4 regions of the Ensifer sp. ENS08 genome follow, and region 4 is predicted to be linked to each of the others. Evidence: riboswitches for the same ligand, from Rfam matches in the RefSeq annotation. Region 4 holds a riboswitch; each other region holds the start of a gene.

Region 1 (4,850 bases), on a different contig from region 4:
CGTGTCCTCGAACATGATGTAGGGATAACCGCTCTCGAACTGGATCTCGGCGATGATCTGGAAGAAGTCGCGCGCCTTGATCTTGCGCTTGCGGATGCGGGCATCCTCGACCATCTCGCGGTACTTCTCGGTCACCGAAATCTCGGTGAGGGGCACGCCATAGACCTGCTCCACGTCATAGGGTGAGAACAGATACATGTCCTCGTTGTTGCGGGCGAGCTCGAAGGTGATGTCGGGGATGACGACGCCGAGCGACAGCGTCTTGATGCGGATCTTCTCGTCGGCGTTTTCGCGCTTGGTATCGAGGAAGCGCATGATGTCGGGGTGGTGGGCGTGCAGGTAGACAGCACCGGCTCCCTGGCGCGCGCCGAGTTGGTTGGCGTAAGAGAAACTGTCTTCGAGCAGCTTCATGACCGGGATGACGCCGGATGACTGGTTCTCGATCTGCTTGATCGGCGCGCCCATCTCGCGGATGTTGGTGAGCGACAGCGCCACGCCGCCACCGCGCTTGGAAAGCTGCAGCGCCGAATTGATGGCGCGGCCGATACTCTCCATGTTGTCCTCGATCCGGAGCAGAAAGCAGGAGACGAGCTCGCCGCGGCTCTTCTTGCCGGCGTTGAGGAAAGTCGGCGTTGCCGGCTGGAAGCGGCCGGAGATGATCTCGTCGACGAGATCGCGGGCAAGCCCCTCGTTGCCGCGCGCCAAGGCCATCGCCACCATGCAGACACGGTCTTCGTAGCGTTCCAGGTAGCGCTTTCCGTCGAAGGTCTTCAGCGTATAGGACGTGTAGTATTTGAACGCCCCGAGGAAGGTCGGAAAGCGGAACTTCTTTGAATAGGCATGATCGTAGAGATCGCGCACGAAGTTGAAGGAATACTGGTCCAGCACTTCCTGCTCGTAATAGCCCTCGGTCACCAGATAATCGAGTTTTTCCCGGAGGTTATGGAAGAACACCGTGTTCTGGTTGACGTGCTGGAGGAAGTACTGTTTCGCCGCCTGCCGGTCCTTGTCGAGCTGGATCCGTCCCTCTTCGTCATAGAGGTTCAGCATTGCGTTCAGCGCATGATAGTCGAGCGCTGCTTCCGTCGCCTTCAAGGGGCGTTCGAGTGTCGTGACGTCCAAAATCGTTCCATCCCGTTTTTGACATTGGCGACGTCCTCGTCGGTCCCGAGCAGCTCGAACCGGTAGAGATAGGGTACCCGGCACTTGGCCGAAATCACGTCGCCGGCGATCCCGTAGGTCGCGCCGAAATTGCTGTTGCCCGCTGCGATCACGCCGCGGATGTGAGAGCGGTTGCCCGCGTCGTTCAAGAAGCGGATGACCTGCTTCGGCACCGCCCCGCGGCCATCGTCGCCGCAATAGGTCGGCACGATCAGCACGTAGGGCTCTGCGACCGTAAGTGCGTCCTTACCTTCCCTGAGCGGTATGCGGGCGGCGCGAAGGCCGAGCTTTTCGACGAAGCGATGGGTGTTTTCCGAGCGACTGGAAAAATAGACGATCAGGCCCATCGCCCGCGTCCTTCAGGAAAGCGCGCTGATCATGTCCGGGCGGAAACCCGCCCAATGCCGCTCGCCGGCGACGACGACCGGGACCTGCCGATAGCCAAGACCCTGCACCAGCGCGAATGCATCGGAATCCTCGGAGATATCGACGATGCGATAATCGATGCCTTGGCGGTCGAGCGCACGGGTTGTGGCGGTGCATTGGACGCAGGCTGGTTTGCTGTAGACGGTGATCGACATGGGTTCCTCGTGAGGGTCTGGCAAATGGGCGCAAAAAATCGTCGGATCGCGCGAACGCGAACCGTGGTGTTGGCGATTGGACACGAAACATCGCTCCCCGGTCGACTCGACCGGAGTTGACGTCGTCAAGCTGGCCCAAGGTCGGTTACGCAACCGGGCCGGCTCGTTTTGGTCGGGCGCTCAGGAATTCCGCGGATGCGGGTTTTCAAGGCGCGGCCTTTCGATCAGGCGCGCAACAACGCGCACCCGTCCGCAGAAGGTGGATCTGAACTGGAAGAAACTGGCATGACTTCACCCCGAAGCTTTCGACGGGCTGCCGGGGAGACGTCGAGACGATCGGGCAGGCTCATCCTGCCACGCACTCAACCCCTCCGGACACCCCGCCCGTGGACGTTTGGTGATCGAGGCAGGTCTCCTGGCTTACGGGTCAAAGCTTCCATCCCGACCTTCCCGAGGCCTCATGCCTCAGTGGTCCAAATCCGGACAGTCGCTCGCCGTCTACAGTTGCGGGGGCAGCTACGGCATAGCCTCAGCGGAAACCCGCCGGCGCACCGTATTCCCGTCTTAGCTCCCAATCCTTGCGAATCGGAAGAACCTCGAACACTAGATATAGTAGTTCATCGCAAATCTGCGTCAATAGGTTCCGTATGTGGAAGGCGGGGGTAGGAGGGTGGTTTCTTTTGCAGTGTGGATAACGGGGAGTAAACAGCCGGTTGGCACCAAGGTTGTGGATAGGGCGCCCCTGGTGCGGACGCCCCATTCCATCAAGCAGCGAAAGCGGCCACGGGCCGGTTGTCATCGTCGACGGCGACCATAGCGAACGTTCCGGTAACAGTCCGCTGTCGCAGACCGGTGAGGAGCTCTTCCGACCAGAGTTCGACCTCGACGGTGGCTGAACTGCGACCCGTCCGCACAATGCGGGCGATGGGTTCGATGATCGAACCGATCATGATCCGGTGCTTGAAGTCCATACCGGTGCAGGAGGCAAGGACGGTCGCCCGGCGGCTCCGGCGCGTCGCGACGACGAATGCGGCCTTCGTCATATGCGCGAGGGCGTTGCCACCGCATATGGCGCCGAAGCTGTTGGCCTGGCCGGGAAAGACGATGTCGACCATGCGTAGGGTGCCCGCCTCTTCGGGCGTGTCCGTTGCCACATCGAGCGGCGGCAGCATCCAATCCGTTTCATCGGCACAGGGCATCGCGACCATGGTGAAGGTGCCCCTGCTGCAAAGGGCGCGGCTGCCGGTGGCGATATCTTCCGCGATCATCTCGACCTCGACCACCACCGAGCGGCGCCCGACACGAACCGGACGGCCGCTGAAGCAGACGATCTGACCGATGCGCGCAGGCGCACGAAAATCGATGCGGTCGCAGGATGCGGTGACGAAGGGAACGCGCCCGTGACGGGTGGCGACGATGAAAGCGATCCGGTCCATCGACGCGAGGGCGGCGCCACCAAAGAGCGTGCCATGGTGATTGGTATCGCCTGGAAAAACGATGTCGATCAGGGTTTGTGGCGCCGGGGTTTCCCCCGGCGCCGTCGTGACTTCGTGCTGCCCCGTCATGCTTTGACGGCTTCGCGCGTATCGGCGGCAAAAGCCGCTCGAAGCGAGCGGGCGGCGGCGACCATGTTGACGAGCGCCGGCCGCGTCTCTTCCCAGCGCCTGGTCTTCAGTCCGCAATCGGGATTGACCCAGATCTGGTCCGGCGTGAGGCCCTCGGTCGCTTTTTCGATGAGATGCACCATTTCCTCGACGCTGGGCACGCGTGGCGAATGGATGTCGTAGACGCCCGGGCCGATCTCGTTCGGATAGGCCTTGTCGGCGAAGGCGCCGAGCAGTTCCATTTTCGATCGCGACGTCTCGATCGACATGACGTCGGCGTCCATCGCCGCGATTGCGGCCATGATGTCGTTGAACTCGGAGTAGCACATATGGGTGTGGATCTGGGTCGCATCGCCCACCCCGGCTGCACTGAGACGGAAGCACTCCACCGCCCAGTCGAGATAGGTCTTGCGATCGGCATTTCGCAGCGGCAGGCCTTCGCGCAGTGCCGGTTCGTCGATCTGGATGATGGCGATGCCGGCCGCCTCGAGATCCGACACTTCATCGCGCAGTGCTAGCGCGATCTGCCGGCACACCACGGAACGTGGCAGGTCGTCACGAACGAAGGACCATAGCAGCATGGTGACCGGACCCGTCAGCATGCCCTTGACCGGGCGATCGGTCAGCGACTGCGCGAAGGTCGCCCACTCGACCGTCATCGGGTTTGGTCGCGAAACGTCGCCGAAGATAACAGGCGGACGCACGCAGCGCGATCCGTAGCTCTGCACCCAGCCGCTCTGGGTGAAGGCGTAGCCCGAGAGCTGCTCGCCAAAATACTGCACCATGTCGTTGCGCTCGAACTCGCCGTGAACGACTACGTCGATGCCGACCTCTTCCTGCCAGCGCACCGCCACTTCGGTCTCTCGGCGAAGATAGGCGGTGTAGTCGACATAGCTGAGTTCGCCCTTCGCATGCAGTGAACGGGCCTGCCGAACCTCCGATGTCTGCGGGAAGGATCCGATCGTCGTTGTCGGGAAGAGCGGCAATGACAGCTTCTTCGCCTGCAGTGCCCGGCGGCCCGCGAACGGGGATTGCCGCTTGCTGTCCGCATCCGTCAGCGCTTTCAAGCGCCCGGCGACCAGAGGATCATGGATCCTGAGTGAGGTGAGCCTCGCCTGGGCGGACGCGATCGAGGCGGCGAAAACGTGCTCGGAAATGGCAAGCCCCGGCTCGAAGGCGCTGGCAAGCAGGCTGAGTTCGTCGAGTTTCTGCGTACCGAAGGCGAGCCAGGAGGAAAGTTCCGGATCAAGCGCACGCTCCAGCTCGAGATCGATAGGCACGTGCAGGAGTGAGCATGAAGGTGCGAGTTCGATGCGGTCGCGGCCGTGGGCCGAAGTCAGAGGCTGCAGCCGGCGGAACAGGCCGGCCAGATCGGTCCGCCAGATGTTGCGGCCGTCGATGACCCCGAGCGATAGGACCCGGTCCGCCGGAGCCGATTGGATGAGCGTGTCGATCTGCTGCGGCGCGCGCACGAGATCGACATGCAGTCCATCGACCGGCAGCG
Region 2 (4,850 bases), 740 kb from region 4:
ATGGTCACCAGCAGCACGCCAACGACATAGGCAATGCCACCGGCGGCAAGCCACCACCTGCCCTCGCCCCCCGAGATGAAGGCGACGACGACGAGCGCCAGGGCGAGCAGCGCCGTGCCCATGAAGGCGCTGAGGAAGATCGGGTTCTGGATCACGACATTGATGGCGTTCATCGCGGCGATCCCCTGCTCCGGCGGCAGCCGCGACAGGGCCTGCATGATGCAGACCGAGAAGATGAAGAACAGCCCGGCCATCAGGCCGGAACCGATCGCGGCGGCAAACGCCAGAGCGGGGATCAACGGGATCATGCGGCAAGACTCCAAACACCAGTTGCTGCGGTTTCCCGGGCGTAATCGGCAAAGTCGCGCGGACGCCGCCCAAGCACGCGCTCGACATCGGACGTCATGCTGGAATTGCGTCCGTCGAGCACCGAGGTGAAGAGATAGCGGATGAGTTCGACATAGTCATCCGGCACGCCGTCCGCCTTGAGATGCGCTGCGAAGTCGGAAACCGGAATGGCCTGATAAGAGATCCGACGGTTGGCGGCCGCGGCGATCTCGGCGACGGCCTGGGCAAAGGTCATCAGGCGCGGGCCGGTCAAGGCATAGACCTTGCCGATATGCGCATCGTCCAGAAGAGCCTCAACCGCCACGTCGGCAATGTCGTCGCAACTGACGAAGGGCTCGGTGACCTCGTCCACCGGCAGGAAGACCGAACCACTCACCACGCCGTCGGCCAGGAAGCCTTCGTCGAAATTCTCGAAGAACCAGCTGCCCCGGATGACCGTCCAGTCGGCGCCGGAGGCCTGCAGCGCACGCTCGGAGGCTTCCGCCTCGTCCTCGCCGCGGCCCGACAGGAGCACCAACCGTTTGATGCCGGAGCGAACGGCAAGGCTCGAGAACTTGGCGATGACGTCGACGGCGCCCGGCACCGCCAGATCGGGCTGGTAGCAGACATAGATGCGATCGACATTTTCAAGGGCGGGCGTCCAGGTCGCCTCATCCGTCCAATCGAAGGAAGGCGACGCCGAACGGGCGCCGATGCGGACCGCTATGCCCCGCTCCCGAAGGCGATCGGCCACCCGCCGCCCCGTCTTGCCGGTACCGCCCAAAACCAGTGTGACTTTCTGAGACATCGTTTCCTCCTGAGGTTCCACCAACAAACATGAGCATCTCTCACATTTGCAAATGTGATAAATCCTCGTATTTTAGGAGTCAAGTCAAAATGTGAGCATTACTCATGATTCCAGATGCAAGTCCCGCCACGCTTCCCGCCAACGACGAGCCTGCGCTGCGCCGGACGCCGAGCCAGAAGCGCAGCCGCGAGCGCGTCGAGCAGATCCTTGCCTGCGCGACGGCGCTCATCCAGGAGAAGGGCAGCGACGCCATGCGCATGAGCGAAGTCGCTGAAAAGGCGGGGATTTCGATCGGCTCGCTGTATCAGTACTTTCCCGACAAGGCGGCAATCGTGCGCACGCTGGCCGAGCGCTACAATGCGGTCTGCAACGAGTGCATCGCGGCCGAACTGGCCAAGGTCACGTCGATAGCCGAACTGCGCGACGCCTTCTCGCTGCTGTTCGACATCTACTACGACATGTTCCTCGCCGAGCCGGTCATGCGCGACATCTGGTCGGCGATGCAGGCCGACAAGGCGCTGCGCGAGATCGATCTTGCGCAAAGCCGCGCCGGCGGAAAGCTGCTTGCCGATGTCTGGGCCCGGCTTGTGCCGGAGACACCGCGCGAAGAGATCGACAGCGCCGCCTTCCTGATCATGCATCTCGGCGACTGCACCATGCGACTTGCAGTCTCGGTCGACCGGGCCGAGGGTGACCAGATCGTCGAAGCCTACAAACGCATGACCATCAAGGATTTTGTCGCGGATGGACCGCGCGGCGGCGCGCACTCAATTGACAACTCCATGACACAATCCTAATCATCTGGGATCGATTGGTTCCCGGGACGCGAACGTGTTTCGGGAGTAAACGGGAATGTGACGGATGGACCCAAGCTGGGCATTCAAATCACGGCCGACCCCGCGACTGTAGAGCGACGTCGATCCACCGTTCCGGAGCGATCCGGAAGAAGCCACTGGCAAGACCGCGAGAGGGCGGCCGAGCTGGGAAGGCGAGGCAGATCGAGGGCATCGAGCCCAACGCCGTGAGCCAGGAAACCTGCCACTCGATACGGGCATAGGGCCCAACCGGGAATTTCCCGATGCCATCACGGAGGTTGTCATGGCTACGTCTACCATTTCGAGCACCCCGCTCTCCCTCAGCGATCGTCTGACCGCTGGCGTCATCGCGCTCTTCATCGGCGCATTCCTCGTCTTTGGCGCCGGCCTTGCCAACTCGGCAGTGCTGCACGACACGGCGCACGACACCCGCCACTCCTACGGCTTCCCCTGCCACTGACCGATGCGCCGGAACGTGAACAACGTTCCGCATCGAACAATCTGCGGACCTGAACGCATCCGGCCCGAGCCGGATGGAGGCCTGCGTGCATCCCGGTTTTTCCGGCGCGCGAAGGCCATCCGCAGCATAGGGAAAATGGGAAGGCTCAAGGACCACGCCACAGGGCGTGGCTTTTGTCGTTATCGAGGGATTTCAAGATGATTGTCAGAACGCTTCTGGCCGCGATCGTGGCTGGATTGATTGCCGGTGTCTTCATGACCGGCGCCCAGGAACTGCGCGTCACACCGCTGATCCTGCATGCAGAAGAATTCGAAGGCGAGGCACCGGCCGCCACCGAACAGCCCGCCGCCCAGCCGGGTGCGGCACAGCCGGCCGCAGAAAACCACGACCAGCATTCGTCGCTCAAAGCCGTGTCGCCGTTCGGCGCTTTCCTCGACGCTTTGTCGCCGATCACCCCGGCCTATGCCCATGAGGGCGAGCATGAGGAAGGCGGCATCATGTTCGGCATGAGCCGCTTCTCCGGCACGCTGATGGCGAACCTCGTCACAGGTTCCGGCTTCGGTCTGCTGCTCGCCGGCGTCAGCCTGGTGATCGGCTACCCGATCACGCTCAGGAACGGCGCGCTGTGGGGCGCCTGCGGCTGGCTTGCCGTGCACATGCTGCCGGCGATCGGTCTGCCGCCGGAACTGCCGGGCTTTCCGGCAGCCGAACTCGGCGACCGCCAGACCTGGTGGCTGGTGACCGTGGCGCTCTCCGCCGTCGGCCTCTATCTCGTCGTCCTGCGCGAGGAGATCGTCTCCAAGGTCGCAGGCCTGGTGGCGATCGCAGCACCCCATGTCTACGGTGCGCCGCAGCCGCTCGATATCACCAGCAACGTTCCGGCCGTGCTCGGCGCCGAGTTTGCGGTTGCCGCACTCGCCACCACGCTTGCCTTCTGGATCGTACTCGGCGTCGTCTCCGGCTTCATCAACGAGCGCTTCGTCAAGGCACAGTGATCACTGATCACAGATCGTCAGCAAAGCGACGGCGGGGTTCAGGTCCCGCCGTTTTGCATGAGATGCGCCGCCAGCCGCGCGCGGCGATCTTCCGGCTCCAGCAGCACGCAAGTGTCGCAGAAGCTGCCCCCTTCCGTCTTGAAGTAGAGACAGCAGCCGCAACGGATCCGATACTGGCGCGACAGCTGAGCGCCGCTTGCCGGATCGAGAGCCGCGATCTGCTCGTAGCAGAGCTCCTCTGAGTAGAGCCGCGAACCCGGTCGCTTGACGATCGCCAGCGCCTCGGCCATGCCGCGCGCCTCGTCGCCGATCGCGCGGCCGATTTCCAGGAACGCGCCGGCCAGGGCATCGGCCGCGAGCCGCCATTGCGCCCCGCTCGACAGCCCTGCTCGCGCTTTCAGAACCGCAACGACGGGTGCCAGATGGGCGATGAAGCCCTGTTCGAATGCGCTGACACCTTCGCCACCCTGGCGCTCCGTCGCCGGCGGATGCAGGCGAAAATGATAGCGCTTGCCCGCGACTTCGACGCCACGGTGAAGCCGCGTCCAATCCTCGAAACGAATGCCGGCCACCTCCGCCTGCGACCCGGCGCCGAGATGGAACGCGCCAAGGACTACGCTCAGCTGGCGGCTATAGAAGGCGATCAGATGCGCCGCCCGGACCCGGTCGGTCATGCCGACCCCGAAGAAATCCTGATAGGCGAGCCCCGCCTCAAGGCCAGCGCTGCCGGTAGCCCAGAAGTCGCCCGGCGCGCTGAAATCACTGGCCGCCGGCCCGAGCGAGACGGCAGCCTCGGGAAACTGGGCACGCAGATGGTCGGCGACGGCCAGCGCCTGCGGCGCAAACGCCGCGGTCTCCGCTGTCGGCCGGTGGTCGTTCAAGCGCATGCCGTCTCCGTCGTCCGTTCTCATCCTCTGGCGCGGGATGCGGGCGGATTACCACACGCGCCTTCCCCCTCCTGCAGCCAGCCACCGTCGAAGCCCGCCCGTTCAAGGCCGAGGCGGATCGCCGGCATGCTGCGCATCAGCGCCCAGCTAAGGCCGCTTTGCCAGTTCTCGATCATCATGACAACGAGGCCCTGGTCAAGACCGACGACCCGCGCATCGATCCAGCCCTCCGGGCCTGCGCCGGCGGCCAGGCTCGGGTTAAAGCCGCCAGGAAAGCGCCCTTCGCTCAAAAGTCCCGGATAACTGTCTGCCATATGCACCAGGGAGGCCTGCGCCGCATCCGGCTCGAACGGCAGGCAGGCAAGCGGCGCCCAGGGCACGAGCGTGCCGTCATCAAGGCCGTAGGGTGCGCCGCGGTTCACATAGCCGAAAAGCCGCTGCTGGCGCCCATCCGCAAGCCGCAGCCGGCCGCGCGGCGCATGGCAGGCGCTGAGGCCCCACAGGTCCTCGCCATATCCGGCGAAACCGCCGGGATTGGAGCGCGCATGGTCCCGCTGC
Region 3 (4,850 bases), 160 kb from region 4:
GCTATCTCATCAACAAGTTCCGCGGCGACGTCACGCTGTTCGACGACGGCATTGCTGCCGTCAACCGCTACACCGGCTGGCCCTGCTTCGGCGTCGTGCCGTGGTTGAAGGCGGCGGCACGCCTGCCGGCGGAAGATTCCGTCGTGCTGGAGAAGCTGACGCGCGGCGAGGGGCGGGCGCTGAAGGTTGCCGTCCCGGTACTGTCGCGCATCGCCAATTTCGACGACCTCGATCCGCTCGCCGCCGAACCGGAGATTGATCTCGTCTTCGTGCGGCCTGGCAGTCCCATTCCGGTCGACGCTGGCCTCGTCGTCATTCCCGGGTCGAAATCGACCATCGGCGACCTCATCGATTTCCGCGCGCAAGGGTGGGACCGTGACCTCGAACGTCATGTGCGCCGGGGCGGCCGGGTCATCGGCATCTGCGGCGGCTACCAGATGCTCGGCCGGCGCGTCACCGATCCGCTCGGCATCGAGGGCGGCGAACGTGCGGTCGAGGGTCTCGGGCTGCTCGAGGTCGAGACCGAGATGGCGCCGGAAAAGACGGTGCGCAACAGCCGCGCCTGGTCGCTGGAGCATGATGTGGCGCTCGAAGGCTACGAAATCCATCTTGGCAAGACGCAAGGTGCAGACTGTGGCCGGCCATCGGTGCGCATCGACAATCGCGCCGACGGCGCGCTTTCGGCCGATGGCCGCGTGATGGGCACCTACCTGCATGGGCTCTTCACCAGCGACGCCTATCGTGGCGCGCTGCTCAAGAGTTTCGGCATCGAAGGCGGCGCCAACAACTACCGCCAATCGGTCGATGCGGCGCTCGACGATGTCGCGAACGAACTGGAGGCTGTGCTCGATCGTCGCTGGCTGGACGAGTTGCTCAGGCACTAGGGACGCGGCAACGGTCAGCCAGCAGGTCCGGTACGTCGGGCCCAACAGGAGCAACGAGCTTATCCGACGGAACTACGCTGCGACATCGTGCTCCTCGCTTGCGGCTTCCCAGACTTCCCGCGCGGCATCCAGGTTCATCAGGGCAATCCCCAAGCCGACGATCAGGTCCGGCCAGGCCGACTGCCACAGATAGGCTGTCGCCAGACCCGCGGCGATGATGGCCACATTGGCGAAGGCATCGTTGCGGGCCGAGAGAAATGCTGCCCGCGTGAGGCTGCCGCTCGTGTGACGGTAGGCGACGAGCAGATAGGCGCAGAAGAGGTTGACCACCAGCGCCCCAAGTCCGGTCAGGGAAAGGGCAAAGGGCTCTGGCGGGACCGGATCCATGAACTTCGCCCAGGCCGTCCAAAGGAAGGCCAGCGCCGGTACCAGTAGAATGAACGCCATCGCCATGCCGACCCGCGCGCGGGTTCGCGCCGTCCAGGCCAGAGCAAAGAAAATCAGCATGTTGACGGAGGCGTCTTCGAGGAAGTCGACGCTGTCGGCCATCAGGGACACCGAGCCGATCGAAAGCGCGACAAGGAGTTCCACCCCGAAATAGCCGAGGTTCAACAGGGAGACGATGAGGACGACGCGGCGCAGCTCGGTATCCACTCGAAAGGTTCCCTTTCTGGCGAGATTCGCCCTCGGCATCTTGACACAGGTGTTAGCAGCAGTTTGCTATCCATAGCACTAGGTTTCGACATCGGTTCCCTTCACACCGCCGTCGTGCCTGACGCCCGACAAATCGTCGCGTGGCGCAACTCGGCCGGGGAGGCGTCGCATGCGTCGATTGACTTTGGGCTGCCCGCTTCCTAATCATCAGGCGTTGGATGGTTCCCCCTTGTCGTGGCGATCTGGGGGAATAATTGGGAATGTGACGGATGGACCCAAATCGGGCATCCTTATCGCAGCCGACCCCGCGACTGTAGAACGGTCAGGGTTCGCCATCGGGTTTGGTGCCGGGCTGTCGGCCGGTTGCACGGGCAATCGGGGCAGGTCGGGGATCAAGCCGGAAAAGCCACTGGCGTGGCATCGTGATCAGCCGGGTTTGGACGCCTCTTCTTCTACGAATCGTCCGCCTTTCACGATGTCCCTCACAGCACCCATGCGTCGGAGACGACGCGCAAAGGTTCGCTGTGGCACCGGAAAGACGCCGGGAAGGTGAGGCGGGCCGCTCGGGCCCTGACATCGGAACCTTGCCCTTTAAGGGCGAGGCGATGTTCGGCCCGTGACGCCGTGAGCCAGGAGACCTGCCATCCGGCATGGGCATTCCGCCCGAGGGGACTTTTGTCTCCAACGCCATCACGGAGGTTGTTTTGGCTCGCAGATGCTTTCAAGAACGCGCCCGTGGCGCGTCCGATGGCTTTTGCCACCGACGGCTGATTTGGGAATGTTGAGGCAGCCACGATGAGCAGTCTCAGCGCCGGGCCCGTGCTGGTCCTTGGCGGCGCCCGTTCCGGCAAGTCCAGCTTTTCCGAGAGGCTCGTCGAAGCGTCCGGCCTCACCATGCATTATGTCGCCACGGGCCGCGCCTGGGACGACGAAATGCGCGAGCGCATCGACCATCACCGGACGCGCCGCGGCGAGGGCTGGACGACGCATGAGGAGCCGCTCGATCTCGTCGGCATCCTCAGACGCATCGATGATCCCAGCCATGTGGTCCTGATCGACTGCCTGACGCTATGGGTCACCAATCTCATGCTGGAAGAGCGCGACATGACGGCGGAGTTCGCCGCCCTTGTTGCGTATCTGCCTGAGGCGCGGGCGCGCCTCGTCTTTGTTTCCAACGAGGTCGGCCTCGGCATCGTGCCCGAGAACCGCATGGCCCGCGAGTTTCGCGACCATGCCGGCCGGCTTCACCAGATCGTTGCGGAGAAATCCGCTGAAGTTTACTTTGTCGCGGCCGGTTTGCCGCTGAAAATGAAGGGTTGATCCATGACCACTGCGAGAGCCAACCAGGGCAAGATCCCGGCGACCGTCATCACCGGCTTCCTCGGCGCCGGCAAGACGACGATGATCCGCAACCTGCTGCAGAACGCCGACGGCAAGCGCATCGCGCTGATCATCAACGAGTTCGGCGATCTCGGCGTCGACGGCGATGTCTTGAAGGGCTGCGGTGCCGAGGCCTGCACCGAGGACGACATCATCGAGCTTACCAATGGCTGCATCTGCTGCACCGTGGCTGACGATTTCATCCCGACCATGACGAAGCTGCTCGAGCGTGAAAACCGCCCTGACCACATCATCATCGAAACCTCGGGCCTTGCCCTGCCGCAGCCGCTGATCGCCGCTTTCAACTGGCCGGATATCCGCAGCGAAGTGACCGTCGATGGCGTCGTCACCGTGGTCGACAGCGCCGCCGTTGCCGCTGGCCGCTTTGCCGACGACCACGACAAGGTCGATGCGCTGCGCGTCGAGGACGACAATCTCGATCACGAAAGCCCGATCGAGGAGCTGTTCGAGGACCAACTGACGGCTGCCGATCTCATCGTTCTCAACAAGACCGATCTGATCGATGCCTCCGGCCTCAAGGCCGTACGCGACGAGGTGTCTTCGCGCACCAGCCGCAAGCCGACGATGATCGAGGCGAAGAACGGCGAAGTCGCCGCTGCCATCCTGCTTGGCCTCGGTGTCGGCACGGAAAGCGATATCGCCAACCGCAAGTCGCATCACGAGATGGACGAGGCAGGTGAGGAGCACGATCACGACGAGTTCGACAGCTTCGTCGTCGAGCTCGGTTCGATCGCCGATCCCTCGGCGTTCATCGATCGCCTGAAGGGCGTGATCGCGGAGCACGACGTTCTGCGCCTCAAGGGCTTTGCCGACGTGCCCGGCAAGCCGATGCGCCTCCTGATCCAGGCGGTCGGCGCCCGCATCGACCAATATTACGACCGCGCCTGGGGCGCCGGCGAAAAGCGCGGTACGCGCCTCGTCGTCATCGGCCTGCACGACATGGACGAGGCGGCGGTGCGCGCTGCGATTACCGCGCTCGTCTAGATCGTTCTTTGAGTGAAATGATCTAACGCATTGAAATGATGCAGTTCCGGATGGAAAACGCTTTTAGCGTTTTCGTTCGGAATTGCCCCACCGGACAAGACGAATGCATCTGCTTCTCGCCCAGAAAGGAACGATCGCCGACGGCAACGAGGCGATCGACCTTGGGCAAACGCCGGCCGATATCCTTTTCCTCTCGGCCGCCGACACCGAGCTCTCCTCGATCGCCGCGGCTCACGGCCGACGCGACGGAGGCTTGAGCCTGCGCATCGCCAGCCTGATGAGCCTGATGCACCCGATGTCGGTCGACACATACGTCGAGCGCACGGCGCGTCACGCCAAGCTGATCGTCGTCCGGCCGCTCGGTGGCGCCAGCTATTTCCGTTATCTGCTGGAAGCCCTGCATGCGGCTGCCGTCACCCATCGTTTCGAGATCGCGGTTCTGCCGGGTGACGACAAGCCGGATCCGGGGCTGGAGCCTTTCTCCACCGTCGCAGCCGACGACCGCCAGCGCCTTTGGGCTTACTTCACCGAAGGCGGCTCGGACAATGCCGGGCTGTTTCTCGACTATGCGGCCGCACTGGTCACAGGTGCGGAGAAGCCGCAGCCGGCAAAGCCCCTGTTGAAGGCCGGCATCTGGTGGCCGGGTGCTGGCGTGATCGGCGTCAGCGAATGGCAGTCCCTTGTTCAGGGACGGATGGTAGCGAGGGAGGGATTCGAACCCCCGACGGTTGGGATCTGCTTTTACCGCGCGCTCGTGCAGAGTGGCGAGACACGGCCGGTGGAGGCGCTGATCGATGCGCTGGAGGCTGAAGGTGTGCGGGCACTGCCGGTGTTCGTGTCAAGCCTCAAGGATGCCGTTTCCGTCGGCACGCTGCAGGCGATTTTTTCCGAGGCCGCACCCGACGTGGTGATGAACGCCACTGGCTT
Region 4 (4,850 bases):
TACGCCTCCACCGAAACCCCTCGAAATCTAGTGGCAAATATCGCGCATTTGAACTGTCGCTAGCGACAGTTACGCAACCGCCGCGAGCCTGACAGCATCGCCCCATCCCCAAACTCGGATGGAGAAAACGATGATCAGGATCCTGAACGGAAAGACCCGCGCACAACACCCGGCGGCCGTCGACGACATGTTCCGGTTGCGCAAGCGCGTCTTCCACGACTTCCTGAAATGGGACGTGCAGACCGAAGGCGACTGGGAAATCGACAACTACGACCAGGCAAACCCGCTCTACGTCCTGTCCTATGCGCCCGATACCGGCCGGCTGCGCGGCGCGCTTCGCCTCCTGCCGACACTCGGCCCAAACATGCTGGACGATACCTTCCCGATCCTGCTTGGCGATAATCCGGAAATCCGCAGCGCTTCGGTCTGGGAATCCAGCCGCTTCTGCATCGAGCCCGAGATCTCGCAGGACCGCGCGTCGAACCAGGTGACGGTCGCGGCCGCCGAACTGATGTGCGGCGTCGGCGAGCTGGGCCTTGCTTCCGGCATCAGCCACATCGTCACGGTGACGGATGTGTTCCTGGAGCGCATGTTCCGGCGCATGGGATGCCCGGGCGAGCGTATCGCCGAACCGCATCGCATCGGCTCCGTTTTCGCGGTTGCCGTCGCCTGGGAAGTAACGCCGGATCTGCTCACGCGGATGAAGGCGGTCGCTGCCATCGAAGGTACCGTGCTCGAACGTCCGATGTCGCTGGAAACCGCCCGCGCCGCCTAAGCGCGTCAGTCGATCTGCGCTGTTAACGCAAACCGTCGCTTGTCGTTGCACGATCACCGACAAGCTCTATGATGGAGGCGAAACAGGAATGCCGCTGGCAGCCACCCGCAGAAGGTCGGCGCCGACCTGGCAACAGGAAGAGACTTTCGCCCGTGTTCACGCGCATGAAACACGTCGCTGCGGCCCTTGTGCCTCTGGTTCTGATCGGTGCCGGTCCGTCACTGGCATCGACGGCCTGCGACCGACTGAACGCGCGGCTCGCGCAACTGCCTGACTACGTCGCCAGCAATGCCGATGCGCGCGACTACGCAAGCGCGATCTCGCGGCAGAATATCGAGCTGCGGCGGGCAAAGAACGACCGCCGCCGCGCGGGTTGCGGTGGCGGCAACGCCATTGGCTTCGACGGCGGCGACCCCGACACCTGCTACGGCCTCAACAGCCTGATCGCCGAGATGGAAGACAATCTGCGCATGCTGAAGTCCGAGCGCGAGCAGATCGTCGCCGGCGGCAGCGACGACAGCCGGCGCCGCATCCTCGCCGCGCTGGAGATCAACGGTTGCTATGGTGACCGCGAGGAGTTCGCAAGCGTGGAACCGGACGTGCCGGAAAGCCACCGCAACATCGTTGCCGACCTGCCGCCGGAAGACGCCTACGGCCCGATGCTCGGCCGAGGCGAAGACGGCTACGCACCGCAGGAGCGCTACTATAGCGGCACGCTCAGAACCATGTGCGTGCGTACCTGCGACGGCGCCTTTTTCCCGGTTTCTTCAGATGCGACGCCGGCCGATTTCCCGCGCGACGAGCAGGCCTGTCGGGCGCGCTGTCCGGGGGCTGAGACCGAGCTCTATTTTCACGACCTCAACACGGAAGAGAGCGACAAGATGGTCTCGGCCGTGACCGGCCGTCCCTATACCGAAATGCCCAACGCCTTTGCCTATCGCACCCGCGCCGTCGGAAAACCCGGCCAGTGCGGCTGCCAGATACCCCAGACCGCCTCGACCACACCGAAGGCAAACGGAACGAAGATCGGTGACGACCAGTCGTCGATCATCGTCATCGAGACCAAGAAGCCGGAAGCGGCGAGCAATACCGCCAAGGCGCCGGCCGAAGAGCGGCCTTATGATCCGTCGAAGAACAAGGTTCGCGTCGTCGGCCCGACCTACCTGCCGCAGGAAGAAACCGCCATCGACCTCAAGCATCCGAAGGGACCGGCCTATCAGCCGGTCCAGAATTGATCGGACGAGGCCTTACGCCTTCTCCTTGCTGCGTCCCCATCCGTCTTCGAAAACCAGCTCGTCGAGCGGCAGGCGCTGGCGCCAGCCCTTCACGGCGAGTTCCGGCTGCTGATAGAGGCGATCGACATAGCCGAGGCAGAGCCAGGCAACGATCTCGATATGATCTGGGATGCCGAGAATCGCCTTGATCTCGGCCTCGTGGAAAATGCTCACCCAGCCGACGCCCACCCCTTCGACCCGCGCCGCAAGCCAGAGGTTTTGCACGGCGCAGACCGTGGAATAGACGTCCATCTGCGGATTGTGGGTGCGCCCGAGTACGACGGCACCGCCGCGCGTGCGGTCGCAGGTGACACAAATGCTGAGCGGCGCCTTGCGGATGCCTTCGAGCTTCAGCGCACGGTACTTGGCCTGTTGTTCCGCCTCGAACATCAGCGCGGCCTCGTCATTGGCGCGGCGAAACGCCTGCCAGACGCGCTCACGCGTTTCTTCCGCCCGCACCAGCACGAAGTTCCACGGCTGCATGAAGCCCACGGACGGGGCGCTGTGCGCAGCGGCCAGCAGGCGCCCGATCAGATCATCCGGCAATGGCGCGGGCAGGAATTCATCGCGCACGTCGCGACGTGTCTCGATGGCACGGTAGACGGCCTCCCGCTCTGGCAGCGAAAAGGCGCCGGCAGCCGCAAGGCCGCCCTTCGGTTCAGTCAGCATCGTTCGATCCCCAACAATGCGAAAACCTCCCGCCGTCCACGCGGGGTTCGGTCTATCTCGCCAGGCCGGTCTTCTGACTTCGGTTCAACCGATCACCTCGCCTTCCCAGATCGCTTGAAGATCCAGTGGCAAAACCTTGAATCAATTCAAGGCTCTCTTAGACGCGATCGTCCCCGTCACAGCGTTGGGCACGTTCCGGAATGACACCGGATTCCCGATTCTCCCGCTTTCGCGGGCACCTGACGACGGCACTAAGTGCACAGCCGTTTGAGAAAGACAAGCGGCGCCAACCCGGCCGAGACATGGCACGCCACTTTCCGCCGGCTACTGTCGAGCTTAGTCGTTTGCCTCCACCTCAAAGCGGAGCGACCGGATGTGGCGAACCGTCATAGGCGCCCCAGACCGACTGATCGAAGCAAATCACCGATCCGGTCATCAGCCCGGACTCGGCCGACGACAGATAGGCGCAGGCCCGCGCCACTTCGGCCGGATCGACGAGCCGACCGAAGGGCTGGCCGGCCGCCGCCTTTTCGAGCCAATCGGCAGCCGCGCCATGAAACTCGCGCTGGATGCGGTCTTCGCCTTCGGACGCCATCCAGCCGATATTCAGCCCGTTGACGCGAATGCGGTTGCGAAGAAGCGCATAGGCCGTGTTTTTGGTCAGCGTTTCGAGGGCGCCTTTCGACGAACAATAGGCGGCAATGAACGGCTGGCCGGCCATCGCCGACATCGAGCCGATGTTGACGATCGTGCCCTCGGTCTTCTCCCGCCGCATGATCTTCACCGCCTCCTGCATCAGGAAGAACGGCGCGCGCACATTGATCGCGAACATGCGGTCGAAGAGTTCGGGCGTGGTGTCGAGGATCGTGCCACGGTCGGTAATAGCTGCGGCGTTGACCAGCGCATCGACCCGGCCGAATTCCGCGTCGCAAGCGGCGACCACCTTGCGGGCGTCCTCTACTTTTTCCAGATCGGCCTCGACATAGACGACTTTCGCGCCACTTGCCTTGCCGATCTGCTCGGCCTTCGCCCGCCCCTTGGCGGCGTTGCGGCCGCAGATGACGATGCCTTCAGCGCCGCGTTCGGCGAAAAGGCCAGCAATCGTCGCGCCCAGTCCCTGCGTACCACCGGTGACGATGGCGATCTTGCCTTGCAATTGTCCACTCATCGAATTCCTCCCTCGGAAATGATCGTTTGAAACGGCTGCGGCTCCCGGCTGAAACACACCGGGAGCCTGTCAAATTGTAACTCGCTCGTCAGCTCAGCTTGCGCTTCGCCTGCGCCTCCAGCACCGAGAGAAACTCTTGTTCGCCCGTCCCCGCAGTGAGAGCCTCGCGCATCAACTGCGCCTGCGTCTTCGGCGCCAACCCGCCGAGTGGCGGATCCCGGTCGAGATTGGTAGGGAACGAATAGCCTTCGGCACAGGAGGAGATCGCGTTGGCCGCTTCCGCCTGCGTCAGCGTCCCGTCCGCCAGCAAGGCCCGCAAGGCCGGATAGAGCGTCGCGCTCATGGTCAGTCGGTCAACGGTTTCCATTGCGCGACCGAAGGCCGAAGACACCTGCAGCAGGTTGGCCACGCGGCGGATATCCCGGGAGCGGTTGGTGCCGGCGGCATGGAAGAGCGCCGGGTTGAAGAACACAACGTCGCCCTTTTCGAGCGGAAGCTGCACATGGTGTGCGTCGAAATAGGCGCGGAATTCCGGCCGGTTGAGCGCCAGATAGCCCGGCACATAGGTTTGGCTATAGGGCAAGAACAGCGTCGGTCCGCTTTCGAGCGGCATGTCGCAATGGGCAACCGCCCCCTGCAGCGTCAGCACCGGTGAAAGCCTGTGCACATGCGCCGGATACTGCTCGATCACGGCCGCGGTCTGGAAGCCGAGGTGATAATCGCGGTGCGCCGATTGCGCCGCACCGCCAGGATTGACGCGATTGACCTGCGCCGTCATCTGGTAGTTCGGCCCGAGCCAAGCCTCGCTGACGAGCGCTATGACGGCATTGCCGTAATAGGAGGCGAAATTCTCCGGCGCGTTCAGGCAGTGCTTTTCCAGCGAGTTCCAGATGCGGTCATTGGCGCCGGGTTTGGCGAAGTGATCGCCGCCGCCGCTGTTGCTACGATGTTGCTCGTCGATGAT

What was found. Region 4 has a riboswitch for cobalamin ahead of bluB (5,6-dimethylbenzimidazole synthase). Riboswitches for the same ligand answer to the same signal wherever they lie in the genome.
Region 1: linked by a shared signal. The riboswitch ahead of nrdH (glutaredoxin-like protein NrdH) and the one ahead of bluB (5,6-dimethylbenzimidazole synthase) in region 4 are both predicted to bind cobalamin.
Region 2: linked by a shared signal. The riboswitch ahead of IB272_RS05650 (CbtB-domain containing protein) and the one ahead of bluB (5,6-dimethylbenzimidazole synthase) in region 4 are both predicted to bind cobalamin.
Region 3: linked by a shared signal. The riboswitch ahead of cobU (bifunctional adenosylcobinamide kinase/adenosylcobinamide-phosphate guanylyltransferase) and the one ahead of bluB (5,6-dimethylbenzimidazole synthase) in region 4 are both predicted to bind cobalamin.

Annotation. Positions count from the first base shown of each region.
Region 1 covers NZ_JACVBF010000011.1:46,429-51,278, forward strand. The annotation lists gene nrdE (class 1b ribonucleoside-diphosphate reductase subunit alpha) at 1-1,122, opposite strand, end outside; gene nrdI (class Ib ribonucleoside-diphosphate reductase assembly flavoprotein NrdI) at 1,092-1,508, opposite strand; gene nrdH (glutaredoxin-like protein NrdH) at 1,521-1,742, opposite strand; cobalamin riboswitch at 2,130-2,356, opposite strand; gene IB272_RS21880 (hotdog domain-containing protein) at 2,507-3,307, opposite strand; gene metE (5-methyltetrahydropteroyltriglutamate--homocysteine S-methyltransferase) at 3,304-4,850, opposite strand, start outside.
Region 2 covers NZ_JACVBF010000002.1:19,242-24,091, reverse strand. The annotation lists gene IB272_RS05665 (anthrone oxygenase family protein) at 1-308, opposite strand, end outside; gene IB272_RS05660 (NAD(P)H-binding protein) at 305-1,135, opposite strand; gene IB272_RS05655 (TetR/AcrR family transcriptional regulator) at 1,240-1,932, shown strand; cobalamin riboswitch at 1,931-2,193, shown strand; gene IB272_RS05650 (CbtB-domain containing protein) at 2,234-2,410, shown strand; gene IB272_RS05645 (CbtA family protein) at 2,608-3,405, shown strand; gene IB272_RS05640 ((2Fe-2S)-binding protein) at 3,444-4,292, opposite strand; gene IB272_RS05635 (glucoamylase family protein) at 4,313-4,850, opposite strand, start outside.
Region 3 covers NZ_JACVBF010000002.1:595,072-599,921, forward strand. The annotation lists gene IB272_RS08560 (cobyric acid synthase) at 1-884, shown strand, start outside; gene IB272_RS08565 (cation diffusion facilitator family transporter) at 957-1,577, opposite strand; cobalamin riboswitch at 1,741-2,199, shown strand; gene cobU (bifunctional adenosylcobinamide kinase/adenosylcobinamide-phosphate guanylyltransferase) at 2,334-2,858, shown strand; gene cobW (cobalamin biosynthesis protein CobW) at 2,862-3,923, shown strand; gene cobN (cobaltochelatase subunit CobN) at 4,027-4,850, shown strand, end outside.
Region 4 covers NZ_JACVBF010000002.1:758,860-763,709, reverse strand. The annotation lists gene IB272_RS09360 (acyl-homoserine-lactone synthase) at 131-775, shown strand; gene IB272_RS09355 (DUF2865 domain-containing protein) at 940-2,010, shown strand; gene bluB (5,6-dimethylbenzimidazole synthase) at 2,023-2,718, opposite strand; cobalamin riboswitch at 2,764-2,976, opposite strand; gene IB272_RS09345 (SDR family oxidoreductase) at 3,074-3,886, opposite strand; gene IB272_RS09340 (phytanoyl-CoA dioxygenase family protein) at 3,975-4,850, opposite strand, start outside.